DNA from 3 places in the Roseovarius bejariae genome. Region 2 is predicted to be linked to each of the others. Evidence: riboswitches for the same ligand, from Rfam matches in the RefSeq annotation. Region 2 holds a riboswitch; each other region holds the start of a gene.

Evidence for each region. Region 2 has a riboswitch for thiamine pyrophosphate ahead of thiD (bifunctional hydroxymethylpyrimidine kinase/phosphomethylpyrimidine kinase). Riboswitches for the same ligand answer to the same signal wherever they lie in the genome.
Region 1: linked by a shared signal. The riboswitch ahead of FDP25_RS03960 (ABC transporter substrate-binding protein) and the one ahead of thiD (bifunctional hydroxymethylpyrimidine kinase/phosphomethylpyrimidine kinase) in region 2 are both predicted to bind thiamine pyrophosphate.
Region 3: linked by a shared signal. The riboswitch ahead of FDP25_RS13040 (FAD-dependent oxidoreductase) and the one ahead of thiD (bifunctional hydroxymethylpyrimidine kinase/phosphomethylpyrimidine kinase) in region 2 are both predicted to bind thiamine pyrophosphate.

Annotation. Positions count from the first base shown of each region.
Region 1 covers NZ_SZWE01000001.1:821,733-827,272, forward strand. Annotated here, with positions in the region: gene FDP25_RS03950 (GGDEF domain-containing protein) at 1-945, opposite strand, end outside; gene FDP25_RS03955 (heme NO-binding domain-containing protein) at 942-1,538, opposite strand; TPP riboswitch at 1,658-1,764, shown strand; gene FDP25_RS03960 (ABC transporter substrate-binding protein) at 1,822-2,757, shown strand; gene tenA (thiaminase II) at 2,754-3,431, shown strand; gene FDP25_RS03970 (ABC transporter ATP-binding protein) at 3,428-4,153, shown strand; gene FDP25_RS03975 (TenA family protein) at 4,167-4,823, shown strand; gene FDP25_RS03980 (ABC transporter permease) at 4,820-5,540, shown strand, end outside.
Region 2 covers NZ_SZWE01000001.1:1,962,779-1,968,318, forward strand. Annotated here, with positions in the region: gene FDP25_RS09385 (heparinase II/III family protein) at 1-377, opposite strand, end outside; gene FDP25_RS09390 (RsmB/NOP family class I SAM-dependent RNA methyltransferase) at 589-1,857, opposite strand; gene FDP25_RS09395 (DUF1674 domain-containing protein) at 1,923-2,102, shown strand; TPP riboswitch at 2,150-2,242, shown strand; gene thiD (bifunctional hydroxymethylpyrimidine kinase/phosphomethylpyrimidine kinase) at 2,370-3,179, shown strand; gene FDP25_RS09405 (SDR family oxidoreductase) at 3,280-4,134, opposite strand; gene FDP25_RS09410 (class II aldolase and adducin N-terminal domain-containing protein) at 4,173-4,928, opposite strand; gene FDP25_RS09415 (VOC family protein) at 4,997-5,419, opposite strand; gene FDP25_RS09420 (AMP nucleosidase) at 5,509-5,540, shown strand, end outside.
Region 3 covers NZ_SZWE01000001.1:2,686,252-2,691,791, reverse strand. Annotated here, with positions in the region: gene FDP25_RS13060 (HesA/MoeB/ThiF family protein) at 1-393, opposite strand, end outside; gene FDP25_RS13055 (thiamine phosphate synthase) at 390-986, opposite strand; gene FDP25_RS13050 (thiazole synthase) at 983-1,753, opposite strand; gene thiS (sulfur carrier protein ThiS) at 1,757-1,951, opposite strand; gene FDP25_RS13040 (FAD-dependent oxidoreductase) at 1,935-2,909, opposite strand; TPP riboswitch at 3,004-3,107, opposite strand; gene FDP25_RS13035 (response regulator) at 3,457-4,413, shown strand; gene FDP25_RS13030 (Hpt domain-containing protein) at 4,410-4,790, shown strand; gene FDP25_RS13025 (ATP-binding protein) at 4,859-5,540, shown strand, end outside.

The DNA.
Region 1 (5,540 bases), 1.1 Mb from region 2:
GACATCGGCATCCTGCATCATCTGCTCGGGATCGACCCGGGCATATTCACAACTCAGGCTCGCGCCGATGCTGGCCGAGACCCGGCATTCTTTTTCGCCGAAAGGGATGGGCCGCTCCAGCCGCGCGATCAGCCGCCCGGCGATTTCGGCCACGCGGTCGCGGTTGGTCAACCCGTCGAAGATCAACACGAATTCATCGCCACCCGTGCGGATGATCGTATCCTCGCCGCGCGTTTCGCTCACGATGCGGCGGGCCACCCGCTGCAAGACATGATCCCCCGCAGCATGGCCCAGCGTGTCGTTCACCGATTTGAAATAATCCAGATCAAGCGCCATCAGGACGAAATCATGCTCGGTTTCCATCAACCGCTCCAACACGGGTTGCATGGCCCGGCGGTTCTTGAGCCCGGTCAGCGTATCGGTAAAGGCCTGTTCCTCGGCGGCGATCTTGGCGCCCTGCAATCGCAGGTTCAGCTTGCGCGACGCCTCCATCGCCGCCGATTTCGCCTCGATCAGGTAGAGCATTTCGATGGCAAGGTCGGTGGCCGCGAAATCGGCGCTGGTGAGGGTGAAATCGCGCACCGCCTCCATCACCGAAATCCCGAACGACAGGTTTACGACGGCACCGCCAGCCGGACCGAAACCGCCCTGCTCGGGCAGGCACACCAGCGTTCCTTTCAGGTCCGATTGCGGCCCGGTGCGCAACTGAAAATGCAGTTTCGCGCCCTCCGCCCGGCGCAGGGCCTCCATGCTGTCGCCCAGCTTGGGGCGCTTGAGCTCCAGCAGCTCCAGAAACCGCCGCCCCTCGGGCGGGGTCTCGGCCGCAAGCTTGGCAAAGGTCGGTCCGACATGCACCACATGCCCCGTGGCATTGAGCACCGCATGCATCGGGCACAGCACATCCAGAAGCGCATATAGCGCGGTCTCGTTCTGCTCATCTTTCATCGCAGCTGCGCCCCCAGGTCAAAGGCCCGCCCCGAGGCAAAGGCCGCTTCCACCACCCGCACCTCGATGATTTCCCGATCCGCCCGCGTGCCCTTGTGTTCCAGAAAGACCAGCGCGCCATAATCATCGGCCATGGCCCGCAAAAGCCCCATCATCACGCGCCCGAAGGCAATCCGTCCCTCCGGCATCGGCCCCACCGTCAGGCTGTAGTGGCCTCGGGCATGTTCCTCCAATTCCAACGGCGGCAGCACGAGGTCCGGCACCGCCAGCCGCGCGCGCCCCGGCAGATCATCCAGTGAATGCAGGAACTCCACGAAATCCAACCCGCCAAACCGCAACAAGCGGCGCAACGCCTCAAGGTTGGGATGCGATACCAGATAGGTTCCGATATCCTCCAACACCTCGCCCAGCGGCTTTTTTAGCGTCAGCGCCAGTTCGCCCAGCACCTCAAGCGTGATCGCGTCGTCATAGGTCAGCATCGGCTCGAACTCGACAAACCCGAGGTCAAGCCTGTGCATGATCCCGTGCCATGTCTCGCGCCCATATGTATCGCGGGTGAATCGCTCCACCGCGCGGTTGGCCAAACCGTGCATTGCCCTCTCCGTACTGGCTGGCCCATCTTGGGCATGGCCCGGTTAAGAACTGCTGAACAAATAAAATCCGCCGCGTTTTCCTGCCCCCTTGCCGGGGCCAAGGCGCGCTGTTACACATCTGCCATCCGTTGGGGTGCCCCCGTGATCCGGGGGCTGAGAGGCCACGCGCCAACCCACCGAACCTGATCCGGTCAGTACCGGCGGAGGGAACGGAGCATGTCACAAGGGCCCATGGCCCCGTTGCGCCCCCTTCATCGCCTGACCCCAAGCCAAGGAGGCCACGATGAAAGCCGCACTCACCCTCGCCGCCAGCCTGCTCACCGCCCTGCCCGCCATGGCGCAGGACCAGATGACGCTTGTTCTGGACTGGTTCGTCAATCCCAACCACGGCCCGATCATCGTGGCGCAGGAACAGGGCTATTTCGCCGACGAAAACCTCGAGGTCGAGGTGATCGCCCCCGCCGATCCCTCCGCCCCCCCCAAGATGGCCGCCGCGGGCAAGGCCGATCTGGCCATCTCGTACCAGCCGCAACTGCACCTTCAGGTGGCCGAGGGCCTGCCGCTCAAGCGTGTCGGCACCCTCGTGGCCTCGCCGCTCAACTGCCTTCTCGTGCTTGAGGACGGCCCCATCGACAGCATGGCCGACCTCAAGGACGGCAAGGTGGGCTTTTCGGTCGCGGGCGTGGAAGAGGCGCTGCTCTCGGCGCTGCTTTCCGATGCCGGGCTGAGTTTCGACGACATCGAGTTGATCAACGTCAACTGGTCGCTCTCACCCTCGCTGATGTCCGGCCAGGTGGATGCCGTCATCGGCGCCTACCGCAACTTCGAACTGAACCAGATGGAACTGGAAGAGGTCGAAGGCCGCTGCATGTACATCGAGGAAATGGGCGTCCCCGCCTATGACGAGTTGATCTATGTCGCCAACCCCGAAACCGCCGACATGGATCAGATCGCCCGCTTCCTGCGTGCCACCGAACGGGCCACGCAATATATCGTCAACCACCCGCAAGAGGCGTGGGAGGTCTTCTCGGGCACTTCGACCGAGCTGCAGGACGAGCTGAACGAAATGGCATGGGCCGACACGATCCCGCGCTTCGCCCTGCGTCCATCCGCGCTGGACCATGGCCGTTACAAAGCCTTCAGCGCCTTCCTGGCCGAGGCCGGGTTGATCGACGCACCGCAAGCGGTCGAAGACCTGGCCATGGACCCCGCGCAATGAGCGATTACGGCCAAACCTTCGCGCTCTGGCGTGACGCAGCGGGCCAGCATTGGCCCGCCTACACACGGCACCGCTTTGTCGAGGGTCTGGGCGACGGCAGCCTGCCGCGCGCGGCCTTTCTTGATTACATGGTGCAGGATTACCTGTTTCTGGTGCATTTCTCCCGAGCTTGGGCGCTGGCGGTGACCAAGGCCGAAACCGTGGATGAAATGCGTCTCTGCGCGGCAACGGTGAACGCGCTGATCAACGACGAAATGGCCCTGCACATCCGCACCTGCGCCGATCTGGGCCTGACCGAGGCCGACCTCTTCGAGGCCGAGGAAAAGCCGCAGAACATCGCCTATACGCGCTACGTGCTGGATGCCGGGCACGCAGGCGACCTGCTTGACCTGCTGGCGGCCCTCGCCCCCTGCGTCATGGGATACGGCGAAATCGGCGCGCGCCTGAAGGGCGAGGCAACCTCGGAGAGTTACGCCGACTGGATCGCCACCTATGCAAGCGAGGACTATCAACAGGTTTGCCGCGAGGTGGGCGCCCTGATCGACGCCGCCATCACCCGCCGCCTTGGCACGACACCACAGGACAGCCCCCGCTGGACGGCCCTGACCCAGCGCTTCACCACCGCCACGCGACTTGAAGTGGGGTTCTGGGACATGGGGCTGGAGGCGGCATGACCGCCCCGGGCCTGACACTCTCGGGCAGCGCCAGCTTCGGCGAGACGCCGGTTTTCGGCCCGCTCACCCTCAACGTGCCAGCCGGGCAATGGACCTGCCTGCTCGGCCCGTCCGGCGTGGGCAAGACCACGCTCTTGCGCCTCGTCGCGGGGCTCGATGACCTGACGCATTTCGACGGCACGATCACCACAAGCGACGGCGCCCCCCTGCGGGGCCGCATTGCGCTCATGGCGCAGAGCGATCTGCTGATGCCGTGGCTTTCGGTGCTGGAGAATACCCTGCTGGGCGCCCGTCTGCGGGGCGAGACACCGGACAGGGACCGCGCCCGCGATGTGCTGGCGCGGGTGGGCCTGACCGACCATCAAGGCAAACGCCCCGGCGCCCTGTCCGGCGGGCAACGCCAGCGCGTGGCGCTGGCCCGCACCCTGATGGAGGACCGGCCGGTCGTCCTGCTGGATGAACCCTTCTCGGCGCTCGACGCCCGAACCCGCGCCGACATGCAGAACCTTGCCTGCGAACTTCTGACAGGCCGCACCGTCCTGATGGTCACCCACGACCCGGGCGAGGCCGCGCGCCTTGGCCACCGGATCACGATCATGGAAACCGGCGGCCTCTCGCCGGTCACGCCCCCGCCCGGCCCCGCGCCCCGCCCGGTGGACGATCCCGCCACCCTGCAAGCACAGGCCGCCCTGCTGAACCGCCTGCGCGACAGCGCCGCCTGAAGGAGACACGCCCATGCGCCCCACCGACCACCTGCGAAGCCTTGCCGCCGACGATTGGCAGGCCGCCACCCGGCACGGTTTCACCGATGCGCTGGCCGATGGCAGCCTGCCAAAGGACAGGATGCTGACCTACCTGCAACAGGATTACCTTTTCGTCGAAGGCTTCGTGCGGCTGCTCGCCTCGGCCATCGCCCATGCCCCCAGCCTGCCCGACGCAATCCCGGCGGCGCAGTTCCTTGGCCTGATCTCGGGGCCGGAAAACACCTATTTCCTGCGCGCGATCGACACTTTGGGCGGCGATCCGGACACCCCCGCGCCCGCCGCCCCCGTCACCGCCGAGTTTCAGGCGCTGATGGCCCGGGCCGCGGGCTCGGGCCGCTACGAACAGATGCTCGCCGTGCTGGTCGTGGCGGAGTGGAGTTACCTCGACTGGGCCAGCCCCCATGCCGGGAAGGCCGCCGGCCTGCCGTTCTGGTTCGGCGAATGGATCACCCTGCATTCCGGCGCGGGTTTCGAAAGCGTCGTGGCCTACCTGCGCGACCAGCTCGACACTGCATGGCAAGACCTCGACGACACCGCCCGCCGCGCGGTGGAAGACACTTTCCGCCAAGGCGTGGCACTGGAACGCCGGTTCTTCGACGCGGCCTTGGCCGGGTTCGGGGCCGCATGAAACAGGGGCTGTCGATCCTCGGCTCGGCGCTTCTGGCCATCGCGCTCTGGCAGGCGGTGGTCAGCCTTGCCGCGCCGCCCTCCTATATCCTTCCCGGACCATACGACGTGGCCGAAACACTCGTCACCCAGCGCGGGCAGATCTGGCACCATACATGGTACACGCTGGCCGAGGTGGTGCTTGGCCTCGCGCTCGGCGCGGGCCTTGGCGCGCTTTCGGCCATCGGCCTTGCCGCCTCGCCCCTCGCCACGGCGCTTTTGCGTCCGATGATGGTGTTTTCGCAGGCGATCCCGGTGTTCGTGCTGGCCCCGATCCTGACCCTCTGGCTGGGCTACGGCATCTGGCCCAAGGTGATCATGGCGCTGCTGATCATCTATTTCCCCGTCACCTCGGCCTTTTTCGACGCGCTGATGCGCACCCCGCAAAGCTGGCTGGATCTGGCCCGCGTCATGGGGGCCAGCCGCAGGCGCGTGATGCGCCACATCCGTATCCCCGCCGCCCTGCCGGGGCTGGCCTCGGGGCTACGGCTGGCGGCGGTCTATGCGCCCATCGGGGTGATCATCAGCGAATGGGTCGGCGCCTCGCAGGGGCTGGGATACCTCATCCTGCTGGCGCTTGGCCGGGTCAAGGTGGATTTGATGTTCGCCACCACCATTGCCCTGGCGCTGATGACCCTGCTGGTCTATGCGGGCGTCGACCGCGCTTGTCGCCGCTGGC
Region 2 (5,540 bases):
TCGGGCGTCCAGCCGGGGCCGCGGCCGGGGCCGAAGCGGGTGATCCATGTCCAAAGCCAATCCTGTGCGCGATTGCGGGCGGGAAGATCGCCCGCGGCGGCCAGATCATCCAGCCAGCCAAAGCCGTGCAGGGCCTCGGCGTAGTCGGAATCGGGGGCTTTCAAATCCCAGATGTTGGTATCGGGCTCTTGCAAAAGGTGACCTGAAAACAAGAAGTTACCGGCACAAAGTTGCCGTCCGCGGGCAAAGCTGCCGATGGTGCGCGGCTCGGGGTTGTAGGTGAATCCCGTGGCCGGGCGCGAGAGGGTGGCGCGCTTGGCTTCGATACGATCAAGGATGCGCGATAGCCGCGCCGACAGGTTTACGGGGTGTGACATATGCCTTGCCTCTGAACGCTCTTTCCGGCGCTGTTTTGTGGGGACTATACCGCGAGGGGCCGCGCAAGTCACCGTCGGATTGGCAGATCAGCGGCACCAAGGCGCAATTCTGTACAGTTTGTACAGAGACACCCCGAGTTTTGTACAGAAGTCGACGATGCGCCGAGCAAGTATGTACAAGTTGTACAGAACGCCCGGCGGAAAACCCCACTCAGCGTCGGAGACAGGCGATGTAGAACCCATCCATCCCGCCCAGATCGGGCCAGTGATCGGGGCGCAGGCGAAGGCCGCCTTCTTCGGTGGTCCAGTCGGGGTCAATGCCCGGACGGTCAAGCGCGTCACGATCCACGGTCAGGCCGGGGTGACCTGCGCACGCATCGTCAACCTGACATTCACCTTCGTCCGGCAAAAGCGAACAGGTGCAAAACACCAAACGCCCGCCGGGCTTGAGGAGGGTCAGGGCATGAGCGAGCATGGCCGATTGCAGCGCGATAAGCTCGCCGAACTCAGAGCCGTCCTTGGCGAAGGGCAGATCAGGGTGGCGGCGGATGGTGCCGGTGGCCGAACAGGGCGCATCGAGCAGGATGGCGTCATAGGGCCCGCCATCATGTTCCAGCGCATCGCCGGTAAGGCAATTGGCCGTGAGGCCGCAGCGGGAAAGGTTTTCGGTGACACGCTCCATCCGGCGGTGCGAGAGGTCGAGGGCGGTCACATCGGCCCCGGCAGCGGCGAGTTGCAGGGTCTTGCCGCCCGGTGCGGCGCAAAGATCAAGGATTTTCTCGCCCGGTTGGGGGGCGAGGATTTGCACCGGCAGGGCGGCGGCGGCATCCTGCACCCACCAATCGCCGGTATCGAAGCCGGGAAGGGTGGAGACTTGGGCCGCGTCGGTGAGGCGGATCGAGCCGGTGGGTAGCAATTGGCCGCCCAGTTTTTCGGCCCAAAAGGCGGCGTCGGCCTTTGGCGTGATATCAAGCGGTGCGCCTTGGAAGTGCGCGCGTTCCATGGCATTGACCCGCCCCGCGCCCCATGCGGCCACAAGCGGATCGCGCAGCCATTTGCGCAGGCGGGGAATGCGCAGGTCATTCCATGAGCGCGCGCCATCTTCGGCGGCCTTGCGCAGCACGGCGTTTACCAACCCCTTGAGGTTGCCATAACGTTTGTTGCGCCCGACAAGGCCCACCAGATCGTTGACCACGCCATGGGCATCGCCGCCCATGCACAGTTCGACCGTACCGAGCCGCAGGATGTTGAAGACATGCAGCGGCGGGGGTTTGCGCAGGTGACGATTGAGCAAGCGGTCGGCCCGGTCAATGCCGCGAAGGGTGTCGTTGGCAAGGCGCTGGGCGCGGGCGCGGTCGGCCGGGTCGAGCCGGTCAAGCTTTCCAGCGGCGATGAGATCGGACATGAGCCGCCCTTCACCGATCACCTGATCGAGAAGGTAAACCGCGCTTTGGCGGGCGTTTGGCGCGGGTTGCGGCATGGGAACTCCTTGGACATGGGCGTGGCGCGGCGTATATCAGGGGCAAGTAAGCAAAGGAAGAACCCATGACCGACGAGCAAAAGGACCTTCCCGAGGCGGCCAAGCGGGCCTTGGCCGAGGCCGAGGAACGGCGGCAAAAGGCCGAGGCGCAAGAGATGCCCAAGGAATTGGGCGGACGGCGCGAGGGGCTGGAGCCTGTGCGCTATGGCGACTGGGAAAAGAAGGGCCTTGCGATTGATTTTTGATCGCGTTGGTCTTTGCGGTTGACGCTGGTGTGGGCACCCATAGGTTAACCTTGCGACAGGGGCGCCCCGTATCGGGCTGAGACGGACCCTTGGAACCTGAACCGGATCGTACCGGCGGAGGAAGTCGCGGGGATGACCGGCCTTTTTCGCATTTCGTGGTCTGCTGCCCCGCCTTGATCCGGCGGGAAGGAGAATGACGATGATAAATGCAGAACAGTATCCAGAGACAATGCGCGCCGTGTTGCATGTGAGCATCCGGGGGCGCGCATGAGCGGGCGCGTGGCGAATATCCTGTCGATTGCCGGGTCGGACCCATCGGGCGGCGCGGGCATTCAGGCGGATCTGAAGGCGATTTCGGCCAATGGTGGTTATGGCATGGCGGCCTTGACGGGCCTGACCGCGCAGAACACCCAAGGGGTGCAGGGCGTGGAGCTTGTCGCGCCGGAGTTCGTGGCGGCGCAGGTGCAGTCCATTCGGGAGGACATCCGGGTGGACGCGGTCAAGATCGGGATGCTGGGCACGGTGGAGATCATCGAGGCCGTGGCCAAGGCGTTGGACGGTTTGGAAGCGCCGGTTGTTCTTGATCCGGTGATGGTGGCCAAGGGCGGTGATCGGTTGTTGCACGCGGAGGCGGTGGCCGCGTTGCGCGATACCTTGTTGCCGCGGGCGACGGTCATCACGCCGAACCTGCCCGAGGCGGCGGACCTGCTGGATGAGGGTGAGGCCGGTGGTCTGGACGCCATGGAGCGGCAGGCGCGGGCCTTACTGGACATGGGCGCGCGGGCGGTCCTGTTGAAGGGTGGCCACATGGGCGATGTCGAGGCGGTGGATTTGCTGTGCGAGGGCGAGGGGATGACGCGGTTGCGTGCGCCCCGACATGACACCCGCAATACCCACGGGACGGGCTGTACCCTGTCGTCGGCCTTGGCGACGTGGTTGGGGCGGGGGGATGCCCTTTCGGAGGCGGCGGCGAAGGCCAAGGATTACATCGGCGCGGCGATTGGGGCCGCGGATGAATTGGAGGTGGGGCAGGGCCATGGGCCGGTGCACCATTTCCATGCGGTGTGGCGCGGTTAAAGCGTTTCCAGTTACTGTTGCATCACCAGTACCCTGCCAGGCCTACGGCCTTCTCGGGACATTGGTGAAACACTTTGATTCAAGGTAAACTGGAAACGCTCTAATCGACCTCTGACAGTAGCGCCTGTAGGCCGCTGCGGTAATCCGGGTAGATGAGATCGACGCCCAGTTCGTCCTTCATCCGGGTGTTATCGACGCGTTTCGACTCGGCATAGAAGCTGCGGGCCATGGGCGTCATCTCGGCGGTCGCGAAGTCTTCTTCGGGGGGCAGGGGCGCGCCGAGGAGGTCGGCGGCATAGCCGATCACGTCTTGCGGCGGGGCCGGGTCATTGTCGCAGACGTTATAGGCCGCGCCGGGGTTGGGGCGATTGATCGAGGCCTCAAGGACCTGTGCGATGTCGTCCACGTGGATGCGGCTGAAGACCTGCCCTTTTTTGACGATGCGGCGCGCGGTGCCCTTGCGGACCTTGGCGAAGGGGCCGCGCCCGGGGCCGTAGATGCCCGCCAGCCGGAAGATATGCAGCGGCAGGCCGGGGATGGATTGCCAGTCGGCCTCGGCCTGAACCCGCAGGTGGCCGCGTTTGGTGGAGGGGGTGAGGGGGGTATCCTCGGTCACCCATCCGCCTTGGTGGTCGCCGTAGACGCCGGTGGTGGAGAGGTATCCCGCCCAGTCGAGCCGGGGGGCGAGTTTCGTGATCTCGTCCCGGTACTGGTTTAGGATCGGGTCGCCGTCTTCGTTCGGGCCGGCGGAGATGAGCAGATGCGTGGCCTGCTCGAAAGCCTGCGTGAGGTCATCTCCGGGCCAGATGACTGGCATGATGCCCTCGGCGCGCAGCGCCTCGGCCTTGTCCGCGCTGCGGGTGGTCCCAAAGATGCGCCAGCCTTGGGGCAAAAGTCGGCGCGCGAGCGCGCGCGCCGAATAGCCGTGACCGAATGAAAGCAGTGTTTTCGTCATGCCACATGAATTGGAGATACAGGACGGAAAGGCAAGGGTCAGCTTGCGTAACTGTCGCCTTCTTCGTCCAGAATCGCCTTGAGTTCGGCAAGGTGGCGCGCGTCCTGCTCGGGGTAGTTTTCAAGCTCCTGCGCGGTTTTCTCGGCCACGTCATCGGAGAGGACGCGCAGGGGCTGCCCGGTTTGCAGGGCGCGGATGTAGGTTTCGGCGGCGCGTTCGAAATAATAGAGCCGGTTGAAGGTCTCGGCGACGGTGTCACCGATGATCATGACGCCGTGGTTGCCCATGATCATGACCTTTTTCCTGGGGTCATCGAAAAGCTGGGCGCAGCGCTCGCCCTCGTCCTCGAAGGCCAGCCCGCCATAACCGTCGTCAATCACATAGCGATTGAAGAAGGTGGCGCAGTTCTGGTCGATCGGGGGCAGGCGGCTGTCGGCGAGGCTGGCCAGAACGGTGGCATGGATGGAATGGACATGCATGGCGCAGCGGGCGTGCGGGCAGTGCCGGTGCAACCCGCCGTGCAGGCCCCATGCGGTGGGGTCGGGCGCGCCGGGTTTGTTCAGGGTTTCGGGGTCATTTGCGTCGACTTCGATCAGGTCCGAGGCCTTGATGCGCGAAAAATGCATCTGGTTGGGGTTCATCAGGAACCGCGTGCCATCGTCGTTGATCGAGAGGCTGAAGTGGTTGGCGACGGATTCGTGCATGTTGAGGCGGGCCGTCCAGCGGAAGGCGGCCGCAAGATCGACCCGTTCGTCCCAGTGGGTGAGGTTGGCGGTTTGTTTCGGTGCGTTCATGGGTGTGTCCTTTCGCGGTTTGGCGAAAGGGTCGGGGAGGGCGTTGGGGAAGTCAATGGGGCCTGAGCCTAGTCTTTCGGTCTAGACGGGACCCAGCAGTAGCCATCGGGACACAGAATAAAGCATTCGCGCAGGCCGTGGGGCTTGTCGGTGGGTGGTTGCAGGATTGTGCCGCCTGCGTCCTCGGCCTGCGCCGCCGCCTTTTCGGGATCGCAATCATAGAGCCGGATTTCGATGCCCGCGCCGCGGGGCGGATTTTCTGGCAGGAGGTTCAGCAAGGGGTTTTCGGCATAGGTGCCATCGGCATGTAACTGGAGGATATTGCCGCCATGCGTCATGATCGCGAAATCCTTGCTTTCGCGATGCGATGTCATGCCGAAGACGGTTTCCAGGAAGCGGGCGGTGCGGGGCACGTTGGTCACAAGGATGTTGAAGCCGAAGCCGCGTAGCGAGGCGCCGAACTCTTCCGGGCTGACGGTTTCATAGTCCATTGCGGCCTCCCCTTGGTGTCATCGTCAGGTTGATCGTGCGGTGGGGGCGTGTCAACGTGGGTTCCCGACAGGTTGTGAGAGGAAAGCGAATGGCGAGTGACGATCCTCAGGTTCTGGAGCC
Region 3 (5,540 bases), 720 kb from region 2:
GCTCAGGGTATAGCTGACGGCATAGCTGTCCGCGCAATCCAGAACCAGATCCGCCGCCGCCACAAGGCCCGGCCCATTGGCCGGGGTCAGGGGGGTCTCAACCGCCTCAACCTTGATTTCCCCGTTGATCGCCCGGCAGCGATCCGCGGCAACCACGGCCTTGGGCGTCCCGCAATCCTCCTCGGCAAACAGGGTTTGCCGGTGCAGGTTCGACAGGGAAACCCTATCGGCATCGACGATCGTCAGATGGCCCACACCGGCCCCGGCCAGCAACGGCAAGGCCGGGGCGGCCAGCCCACCGGCCCCGACAACCAGAACACGCGCCCCGGTGATGCGGGCCTGCCCCTCCGCGCCCACCTCCGGCAGGATCATCTGGCGGGCATAGCGGCTCATCGCGTCACCTCGATCCACGCGCGCACCCGCGCCTCGGGGTCGGTATTCAGGGTAATATCCGTCACGACCGAGACGATATCCGCCCCCGCCTCGAAGACCCCCGGCGCGCGCTCCACCGACATGCCACCAATCCCGACCAGGGGCACAACACCGACCCGGGCCTTCCATTCGGCAACCCTCGGCAGGCCCTGCTGGTGCCATTTCATCTTCTTCAGGATCGTCGGATAGACCGGGCCCAGCGCCACGTAATCGGGCCGCATGTCCAGCACGCGCTCCAACTCCGCCTCGTCGTGGGTCGACACGCCCAGTTTCAGTCCCGCCGCGCGGATCGCCTGCAAATCCGCCTCATCAAGGTCCTCCTGCCCCAGATGCACCCAGTCACAGCCCAGTTCGATGGCCTCCCGCCAATGGTCGTTCACCACCAGAACCGCCCCATGCGCGCGGCACAGGTCCCGCGATGCGGCAATCTCGTCTCGGATGACGTCCTCGGGCTGGTCCTTGATCCGCAACTGCACCAGCTTCACGCCCAGCGGCAGCATCCGGCGCAGCCAATCGGAATGGTCGAAAATGGGGTAAAACCGATCAAGCGTCATGACAAAAAGGCCTTTCCGATCACCGGGGTCGAGGCTTCGGCCATGTCCCGCGCCTCGATGGGGTCGGCCTCATGCGCCAGTTTCCCGGCCTGAATCGCCCCCATCATCGCCCGCGCCATCGCCGCCGGGTCCCCGGCCCGCGCCACGGCGGTATTCAGCAGCACCGCGTCAAAGCCCAGCTCCATCGCCCGTGCGGCATGGCTGGGCAAACCGATCCCCGCATCGACGACCAAGGGAACATCGGGGAACTCCGCCCGCATCGCGCGCAGGGCATATTCATTGGTCAGGCCCCGCCCCGACCCGATCGGCGCGCCCCATGGCATCAACACCTCGCAACCCGCGCCCAACAGGCGCTCGGCCACGATCAGGTCCTCGGTGGTATAGGGGAACACCTCGAACCCCTCGTCGGTCAGGATGCGGGCCGCCTCGACCAGTTGGAACACATCTGGCTGCAAGCTATCGGTGTGGCCGATCAGTTCCAGCTTGATCCACTTGGTCCCAAAGACCTCGCGCGCCATCTGGGCCGTCGTCACCGCCTCCTTGACCGTATGGCACCCGGCGGTGTTGGGCAGGATCAGAACACCAAGGTCCTGAATCACCTGCCAAAAGGCCTGTCCCGCGCCCCCGGCGCCTTCCCGGCGCAAGGAAACCGTGGCGACCCCCGCGCCACTTTCCCTGAACGCCTGTTCAAGGATGGCCGGGCTTGGATACTGCGCCGTGCCCAGCATCAAAGGATTGGGCAATTCGGTCCCATAAAACGTCTTCATGGCTTATCCCCCCTGCATCGGGGCGACGATCTCGACCCGGTCACCCTCGTTCAACCTGTGTTGCTCCCGCAGGCCCGCAGGAACGAACGCCTCGTTCACCGCCGTTGCAACCCGCCCGGAAAAGCCGCATTCCGCCAGCAAACCCGACAGGGTGGCGGCGGTGACCTCGCGGGGGTCTCCGTTAACTACGATCTTCATCGACCATCTCCGAATGTCTGTTGTTCAGGGCCAGATCGGCCACCCCCCGCGCCAGCGCAGGCGCCAGAAGATACCCGTGCCGATACAGCCCGTTGGCATAAATCGTATGTCCCAGCCTGCGAATACGCGGCAGGTTGTCGGGAAACGCCGGGCGCAGATCGACGCCGATTTCCAGAACCTCCGCCTCGCCGAAGGCAGGGTTGAGCGCATAAGCCGCGCTGAGCAGTTCCAGCATGGACCGCGCGGTGATCCGGCTGCTGTCCTCGCTTTCGATCATCGTCGCGCCCAGCATGTAAATCCCGTCGCCGCGCGGCACGATATAAAGCGGGATACGCGGATGCAGCAGGCGCACGGGCCGCGACAGGTTCACATCCGGGCAGCGAATAACCAGCATCTCGCCCTTCACCCCACGCAGATCATGCAGGATGTCGCGGGCATGTAACCCCCTGCAATCAATGGCATTTTTCAGGCGTGGCGGCGCCGGCTTCCTGTGAAACGGCACCCCCTTGGCCTGCAGTCCCTTGTAAAGGTCCTGCAATGCCTTGCGCGGGTCCAGATGCGCCTCCCCCTCGAAAAACAGGCCCCTGGAAAATCCGGGCAGATCGGGTTCAAGCTCGGCCAACTCCGGGCCGACCTCGCGGAACGCCTCCGTGCGCCGGGCAAACCGGCGCATATCCGGGATGTCCCGGCGCGCGGCCACCACGAGCGTTCCGCGATGCGCCACCTCGGTCTTGTCCGCCCACCAGCCAATGGCCTCCTGCCCAAGGCGCAAAACCGGCTCTTCTGCGTTTTCATATTCGCACCACGGGGCCAACATGCCCCCGGCCCACCATGAACAGCCATGCGGACCCGGCGGGCCGGAGGGGTCGTAAACCTGCACCTCTGCCCCGCGCCCGACCAGTTCGGTGGCAACGGCAAGCCCCGCCACCCCGGCGCCGATAACGGTAAAACAGGTCATTCCGCCCCCCAATCACTGCCTGCGATGATCGCCGACACATGAGCCATGTCGATGCTCCGTTTACCAAGGGCACCGAACGCGGAAACTGTCCATCCAGATATAGAAGACCGTTCCCTACGCCGGCATTGCCCGGGTCAGGTTCGATGGGTTGACGCAATCACGCCTCTCAGCCTTGAAAAGGCACCCCAACGGTTACGCAAAGCGGTACCAACTCCCCCCGGCCCTGTCAAACCCGCGCCCCGAATTGCGGCGCAAATCCTGCAAAACTTGTTATAACACGCCACGAGCAGGCCCACGGCACGACGCCCACTTGCCCGAAGCTGGCCTCAAAAGCTCGGCTCGTGCAGGCGCCAATTTTTTCCGTTTTCACAACAAAACCGCTACACTCAAAGGATTGAACCTCATTAACGGGAAATACGCGCCACAAACTCAACCTAAAGAAGAATTTACTGTTAATAATCGCCTTCAGTTTGCCAATTGCCTTAATTTCGCCCAACTATCACGAGAACAACTTCAGCGAGAACAATAATCGAGCCAGGAAAAAACAATGCGCGTTCTTGCGATAGACGACGAACCGACATTTTGCGACCTGCTGCAAACACGGCTTGCACAACTCGGTATCTCAGATGTCGAAACCGCCTACACAGGGCAGGAGGCGCTTGAGAAAGCGTCTGACACCGACAATCCGTTCGATTGCTTCCTTGTCGACATCCGGATGATCCCGATGGATGGCATCGAGATCGTCCGGGGAATCCGCGCGATCCCGCACCACATGAGCACACCGATCATCATGATCTCGTCCCTGACCGACAAGGCCTCGATCGATGCGGCCTTCATGGCCGGTGCCAATGACTACATCACCAAGCCGCTTGATACGGTAGAGCTGAAAATCCGGCTCGAAATGGCGAATTCCATTCTGGAAGAACGTGCCCAGACACGCCTCCTGCACGAGCACCTTCTGGGACAGGAAGCGGCGCTCTACGCCCCCATGAATTTCGAAGACGAAATCATCCTGGAAGATGTCCAAAGTTCGATCAGCATGATGTCGATGGAAAATTTCCTGTTGAAACAGGGAAATATCCGCCTGCGCCAAAGCTGTGCCATCGGCTTTCACATGCTCAACGCCGAAAGCTATTTCCGCATGATGGACCCGACCTATTACGCGGTCCTGATGGGGGAAGTATCGCTGGCGGTCTCAAGAACTCTGGATTTTTGCCCCCATATGTTGGTCTGCCCCGGAAAAGGGGATGTCGTGGCGCTTCTGCTGGATCACCCCAATCCCGATGCCCAGAGCCTCGAACGCAACTTCCAAGAGGAAATGACCAAGCTCCGCTTGCGGTTGGCGAACCTCGACATGACCGTCCCGACCGTCAGGATGGGCGCCCCCACCCATGTCAGCCTGTGGCGTATGCAATGCCCGACGACCCTTATCAGCAAGGCGCGCGACGCGGCAGGTCAGCCGCCCCGACACAACGATGAAATCTTTATGCGAGACAGCGCATGACTCGGACACTCGCCCAAACCCCCGACCGGCAATCGCAAAACGGCGCCAATTTCGAACAGGCACTTCTGACCCTTCGAAATAACTTTTGCGATGGGCTGGACGAACGCATCTGCCGCATTGAAACGGCATGGGTCTCGGCCAAAAACGGCAGCATGGATATGGGCGACGCCCTTTCCGTTGTCGAGTTTGAAGCCCACCGGATCAGCGGCGTCGCCGGAAGCCTCGGCCTCAAACGCCTGGGCACGCAGGCACATGAATTGGAAGCGCGGATCATGGCGACATCCAAAAGCGCGTTGCAAGAACATGATCTGGCCGAGCTCGACACCCGGATAAACGGGTTTCTTGACCGCCTTGAGCAGGAACTGAACGAAGAATAGCCACGCTGCACGAACCGCCACTGGCACGCGCACGGCCAATAAGAACACCACGAAAGGGGCCTATAAAAGTGGTTGGAAAACCTGACAGGCTGAACAAAGTCTTCAAACCGCGCGATTTCCCCATCGCGGTCATGATCGCGGTCACGTTGACCATTCTCATGACCACCATAACCGCGAACAAGATCAATGCTTTTCTGCTGAGAGACGCACGCCAGGAAGCCGTGCAAGACGCCAGCCGCGAAGCCGAGATGATTGCGCGCTCCCTGCAACGGGAAATCATAAAATTCGAGGTCATCGCGCACGCGATACGATCCGTCATCGAACGGCACCCGAACCTGAACCAACAGGAATACCAACAACTTGTGAAGCCCTTGGTCGAAACATCGCCCTCGATCATCAATGCCGCCCGCTCCGATGGCTTCATTGTCGACCGGGTTTATCCGTTCGAAAGCAATCAGGCCGCGATCGGGTTGGATTATCGCGACATTCCCGATCAGTTCCCAGCGGTCAATGAGGTCTTGCGCAGCGGAGACACCAAGCTTCTGGGGCCCATTGACCTTGTTCAGGGGGGCACCGCCTTCATCCAGCGCTCCCCCTATTACGCCGAGGAGGATCAAAACAACGGCGGCCCTGCAACAGGCATCATATCCCTGATCATTGATCGCGACAGGCTGATCGCCCAAACCATGCAAAACCACGGCCCCGGTCACATGGATATCGCACTGCGCAAGCTCAACGAAAGGGCGCGCC